Linked DNA regions of Rheinheimera salexigens. The protein of the gene in region 1 binds, or shares a complex with, the protein of each later gene. Links are inferred from orthologs where the notes say so. Each region holds a gene or a part of one and is shown on either strand. Other genes may lie near its edges.

What was found.
Region 2: the proteins of nlpI (region 1) and prc are in contact, whole or in part, in a solved structure (PDB 5WQL), measured with the Escherichia coli proteins. The link is inferred for Rheinheimera salexigens from one-to-one orthologs.

Annotation. Positions count from the first base shown.
Region 1 is NZ_MKEK01000001.1:3,159,343-3,162,465, forward strand. Bases 331-3,123 are described here. They hold nlpI (lipoprotein NlpI), read right to left. Parts: upstream 2,273-3,123; coding sequence 1,388-2,272; downstream 331-1,387. Other genes in these bases: BI198_RS14570 (hypothetical protein), read right to left, coding at 331-1,401; pnp (polyribonucleotide nucleotidyltransferase), read right to left, coding at 2,277-3,123. Also shown: BI198_RS14565 (PilZ domain-containing protein), read left to right, coding at 1-182; more of BI198_RS14570, read right to left, coding at 193-330. UniProt on the Escherichia coli protein: May be involved in cell division. May play a role in bacterial septation or regulation of cell wall degradation during cell division. Negatively controls the production of extracellular DNA (eDNA).
Region 2 is NZ_MKEK01000001.1:2,102,830-2,106,068, reverse strand. Bases 263-3,171 are described here. They hold prc (carboxy terminal-processing peptidase), read left to right. Parts: upstream 263-659; coding sequence 660-2,684; downstream 2,685-3,171. Other genes in these bases: BI198_RS09540 (sodium-dependent transporter), read left to right, coding at 2,771-3,171; proQ (RNA chaperone ProQ), read left to right, coding at 263-642. Outside these bases: more of proQ, read left to right, coding at 1-262; more of BI198_RS09540, read left to right, coding at 3,172-3,239. UniProt on the Escherichia coli protein: Involved in the cleavage of a C-terminal peptide of 11 residues from the precursor form of penicillin-binding protein 3 (PBP3). May be involved in protection of the bacterium from thermal and osmotic stresses.

The DNA.
Region 1 (3,123 bases):
CTATCGAGCTAACTATGCAAGTTAGCGTTGCCCACCAGACCGATCAAGTCTTAGGTTTACATTGTGAGGCTATTGATATTGATAGTGCCAGCCACTTTCGCCGACTATTACAATTAAATTTAGGCGATGCTGATTTACTTGATCTTGAATTACAACAATTAATTGAGCAACAAGTTAGCTGATATACATAAGCTATAAACTTAAAGCCTGCTGGGCATCCGCATAGCCGCGCTTTGAGGCTTGTTGCATAAACTGTTGCCATAACGGCCAATCTTGCTGTTGCCGTGCAAGGTAAGCAAAGTAATATTGTACTGGCATAATCTGCTCAGGTTGTTGCAACACTTTGCGCGCTAGCTGTAAATACACCGCGGGCATCTTGGCTTCATAAAATTGCATTGGATTGATTGCTGCTACTATTCTATAAGCTTGAATCCCGACTGCATTACAACTCTCAACCGCTGTTAATTCAAGTTCACTCCCCTTTAGCTGCCAATGCTGTAGATAATATTCAACTTGATTATTTAACACAATATTAGGGTGGATTAGCTCGGCATGACAGACTTGCTCTGCGCTGCTAACAGCTAATTTATATTCATCAATAAAACCCAGTAAATGGAAAAATTCATGCTGGAATAAGGCTAAAGACGCATTGTCTGGTAGTTGAATAATACCGTTGTTATAACTGGCTTTACCGCGACCAGCTATTATTACAACTTGGCTAATATCAGCCTTTGCGACCAAAGGTTCTAACGCTTGGTATTGACAAGAAATACGGGTAGCAACTTGTTCGCTGCAGTTTAATTCGGTGCTATTAACATGCTTCAAAGCAGAATAGCATACCGCTAGCTGTGATAACTGCGGGTGCTGTTGCCATTGTTGCTGTAATAGCCGCCACTGCTGGACACCGGCCAATTGAGTGGCTACTGGCTGAATAGTAACTGCACAGCCATTAGGGCTGGTATAGCCAGCTACAGTTAGTACACTGGGGTTTGTAACAACACTTGGTTCAGACCAGAAACCTAATTGCTGCTGCTGAAGTTCGCTTACCGAACTCAGTTTAAGCTGTTTTGTGGCTACAGACTGTGCTAACCAATGCGCTGTGGCTAATTTACCTTCTAAGCGCTGCTGAAGCTGCAGTGCATGGGCTAAAGCCGCGACATCACCTAACCTAGCAGCCTGTTGCAACCACTTTAAAGCGGCCACTAACTCATTACTGGCTAATCGCTTTGCCGCTAATGTATTGGCTGCACTTGCATCAGTCTGAGCTTGTTGCATTAAATGATTGTCATTACTGCTGCTGTTGTCGGTAGGCTGACAGCCTAGCAACAGCAAAAAGACAAAAAAGCCAGTAAACTGGCTTTTTTTAGATAATATCAGCTTGGCTAAGTTAAAACTCGCCATCATATTCAGCTTGTTCAGGATCACCGCGCAGTCGAGATATTTCTACTCTGGCATAGCGATGTTCAACAAATTCAAACACGTTGGTTGCTAACACTTGCTTATAATAGCTTAGTGCTTGCTCATCGCGTTGTTGGCTGTGATGCCACTTTGCAAGATAAAAATACACTTCGCACAAGCGTTCAGCTAGCATCCGCTCTGATACTAAATCTTCAGCAACAGTATTGAGTAACTCTGCTTCTGTGATTTGGCCATTAAAGAACGCCACTAAATTTGTTGACCAATTAGCTGCATCAAGTTGTAAAGCTTGCTGTTGTAACGCTACGCTGGCTTGTTCAATTGAGACTGCTGATTGGGCTAAATATAACCACAACATCCGATAAGCATCATCGGATTTAAGTTGTAAAAAGGTTTCAAAGTCACTGATAGCAAGCTCACTTTTACCGGCATAATATAACGCAATACCACGATTTAAGTAGGCATACTCATGCTCTGGTGCCAGTTCTAATGCAGAATCAAAGGCTTCATAGGCTTGGTTATATTCACCGTTAACAGTATGGTGAATACCAACAAAATTATAAGCATCCGCTAAATCAGGCTTTAAACGCAAAGCGCGTAAAAAATCTAAGCGCGCTAATGAGCGCAAACCGACACTGTCATACATCACACCACGATCATAATACAGCTGAGCTATTTGCTCTTCTGTTAATTCTGCTCGGTGTAATATTTCAGTGAGTCGCGCTATAGCAAGCTCTGTACGGTATGAAACCGCCAGTGGCTCTGGGATTAACCAGCCTTGCGGCTCAGTTTGAGTCTGTGCACAACCGCCAAGCAAAGCGGCCAGCAGCGCCAACGGCGCTAACTGGCTAGTCATGCTATTAAGCTTTATCTTCAGCATTTGCAGTGTCTGCAGCTGGTTTCTCGCTCGCTTCTTTAATACTTAAACGAACACGGCCTTGCTTATCAACTTCTAGCACTTTAACTTTAATTTTTTGGCCAACCGTTAAATGCTCAGATACGTTGTTAACACGCTCATCAGAAATTTGTGAAATATGCACTAAGCCGTCTTTGCCAGGTAATACGTTAACAAAGGCGCCGAAATCAACGATACGAACAACTTCACCTTCGTAGATAGTACCCACTTCAATTTCAGCCGTAATAGCATTGATTTTATCAATAGCAATTTGAGCTGCTTTAGCGGTAGTCGCGGCAATTTTTATGCTGCCATCATCTTCAAGTTCAATTGTACAGCCTGACTCTTCAGTAATTTGACGAATAACAGCGCCGCCTTTACCGATAACTTCACGAATTTTTTCAGGGTTAATCTTCATAGTGTAAATACGCGGTGCATATTCAGACATTTCATCACGGTGACCACTGATAGCTTGGTCCATTACGTTTAGAATATGTAAGCGCGCTGCTTTTGCTTGTTTTAACGCAATTTGCATAATTTCTTGGGTAATACCATCAATCTTAATGTCCATTTGCAGGGCAGTAATACCTTCAGTAGTACCCGCCACTTTAAAGTCCATATCGCCTAAGTGATCTTCATCACCTAAGATATCAGACAGCACAACAAAATCTTCGCCTTCTTTGACTAAGCCCATAGCGATACCCGCTACTGAAGCTTTGATTGGTACACCTGCATCCATTAATGCTAAAGATGCACCACAAACTGACGCCATAGAGCTAGAGCCGTTTGATTCTGTAATTTCAGATACAACG
Region 2 (3,239 bases), 1.1 Mb from region 1 along the record:
TATTTGGTTACAGAGTATCCGGCTTGCTTTAGTTTAACTGGCGAAGTAAAACCTTTAAAAGTAGGTATCTTTCAAGATTTAGCGCAAAAGCTAGAACCGGAAAGCCCAATTAGTAAAACCCAGCTTCGCCAAGCCCTAAGAGTATATACCTCTAGCTGGCGCTACTTAGCGGCAACCAAACAAGGTGTAGCGCGAGTTGATTTAACAGGCACAGCGGGTGATATAATTGACGAGCAACAAGCTGAGCATGCTGCTGTTACGTTAAAAGAAAGCAAAGCAAAAGCAGCCGAAAAGCGTAAATCACGCCAAGCAGCTGCTAAAGCAGAAACTACTGCAGCCGATAGCGAAAAAGCGACAGACAAACCTCGTTACAAAAAAGCAATGAACAAAGCTACACCTAGCCACTCTAAAGCAGCAGTAAAGCCGAAAAGTGACGCCGCCAGAACTCCAGCACCAGCAGCACCCGTTAAACTTGAAGCCGTAGCAGCAGATGCTGTGGTGGTAGGTGCAAATGTGTTGGTTAAATTAGGTCAAACACCCATGTTAGCCACTGTTTTAGAAGTGAATAAGGGTGATGTGACAGTGCAATTGGGTTCTGGTATGGTAATTAAAACCCGTCAGGACAGTTTGTATTTAGCCTGACTTTATTAGAGTAGCTTATGAATAAACTATCATTATTGGCAGCAGCCTTATTATCTGTTGTCAGCATTAATGCTTTAGCTGGCGCGACGGCAGAGCCTTTTTCGTTGCCGGTAGTCTCTCAAGATTCTCAACATGCCACAGCCAGTAAACGTATAACCGCTTTATTTACCCGCGGCCATTATAAGTCTGTACAGCTAGATGATGAATTATCGTCACAAATGTTTGATACTTATCTAAAAAACTTAGATTTTTACCGAAATGTTCTGACAAAAGCTGAGATTGATAGTTTTGAACAGTACCGTGATCAATTTGATGATGGCATTAATAAAGGTAATTTAAGTTTTGCTTTTGATATGTTCAACATCACGTTAGCTAAACGGGCTGAGCGCTTTGATTATGCCTTGTCATTGTTAGAGAAAGGTTTTGATTTTAATGTCGATGACTTTTATGTCTACGATAGAAAAGACGCCGAGTGGCCAAAAGACGTTGCCGAACTGAATGAAATTTGGCGTGAACGGGTAAAATTTGATGCGCTTAATTTAAAATTAGCCGGTAAAACAGATGAAGAAGCCGTCACTATTTTAACTAAGCGTTACAAAAACACTAAAAAACGTTTAGCTCAAACTGAAAGTGAAGACGTCTTTCAATTGGTCATGAACGCTTTTGCTCGTAGTATCGAAGCCCATACGTCCTATTTATCACCTCGTAACGCTGAACGTTTTCAACAAGAAATGAACCTCTCTCTTGAAGGGATTGGTGCTGTGTTGCGTGCAGATGAAGACTACACGGTGATCCAAAGCCTAGTGCCAGGCGGTCCTGCTGACTTAACGGCTAAATTAAAGCCGAAAGATAAAATTATTGGTGTTGCCCAAGATAAAGAAGACTTTGTTGATATTATCGGCTGGCGTCTGGATGATGTTGTCGATTTAATTAAAGGTCCAAAAGGCAGCACGGTAAGGCTGCAAGTGGTTAATGCCGCTGATATTGGCACTAGTAAAGCGCAAATAGTGACGATAGTGCGTGATAAAATTCGTTTAGAAGATCGTGCCGCTAAAGCAGAAGTGTTTACGCCACAACTTTCTGAGCTAGATAAAAAAATTGGTGTTATTAACATACCGGGTTTTTATAATAACTTAGCTGAAGACGTTAAAAAATTATTGGCAGAATTAAAGCAGCAAAATGTTGATGGCATTATTGTTGATTTACGTGGTAATGGTGGTGGTTCACTGCAAGAAGCGACCTTATTAACGGGTCTATTTATTGCTAAAGGTCCGGTAGTACAAATTCGTGAAGGTGACGGCAAAGTCACTGAGACTCGCGATAATGATGGCATCGTATATTACGATGGCGCCTTAACGGTTTTAGTGGATCGCTATAGTGCATCAGCCTCTGAGATATTTGCTGCTGCCATGCAAGATTATGGCCGCGCAGTGGTTATAGGTGAGCAAACCTTTGGTAAAGGTACTGTACAGCAACACCGTGGTCTAGGCCGTATTTATGATATGTTCTCAAACCCATTAGGCAGCGTACAATATACTATTGCTAAATTTTATCGCATTAATGGCGGTAGTACTCAGCACAAAGGTGTGATCCCAGATATTTTATTACCTAGCCCAATTGAACCAGCAGAATGGGGTGAAAGTACTGAGGAATATGCTTTACCTTGGGATTCCATTAATGCCGCACAATACAAGACCATTAATGATCTTAGCCCGTTAATTCCTCAACTTATTGCTAAGCATGAAGCAAGAATTCAACACGAGCCTGAATTTCAATACTTAATGCAAGATATTGCTGATTACAAGCTGGATAAAGATGAAAAACGTATCTCGCTTAACGAAAAGTCACGCATTACTGAACGCGATGAAAACAAAGCCAAGCAATTAGCCCGGGTGAATAGTCGATTGAAGCGTTTCGATTTACCAGCAATAACGTCTTTAGATGATATTCCTGAGCAAGTTGAAAAGTTAGATCCGTTTTTAGAAGAGGCAGCCTATATTACGGCTGATCTAACTCAGGCTAGCCAGTTAGCAAAACAATAATTTACATATAAAGTTAGCAAAAAGCGGTATTGATACCGCTTTTTGCTGATGAGTATAAAAAATATAATAATTATAAAGGTTACGTTATGTCATCACGACAATCCATGCATGGGCTATGGTCTAGCCGTCTAGCTTTTATATTGGCCGCCACTGGTGCAGCTGTGGGTTTAGGTAATATTTGGAAGTTTCCCTATATTATGGGCCAAAACGGCGGTGGCGCTTTCGTTTTAGTCTATTTACTGTGTATCTTGCTTATTGGTATCCCAGTAATGATGTCAGAAGTGATGATTGGTCGTCGTGGTCGTCAAAGCCCTGGATTATCAGTTAAAACCTTAGCTATTGAAGCAGGCGCCAGTACCCGTTGGCAAATTGCCGGTTGGAGTGGTTTAGTCGCAAGTTATTTTATTCTATCCTTTTATGCTGTTATTGCTGGTTGGGCCCTGTCTTATACTTTTAAAACGGCCAGTGGTTTATTTACCGGTGCTACAGCAGCTGAAACCGGTAGTGCATTTAGTCAATTCACAGCAGACCCAGTAGTGTTAATGTCTTGGTCGG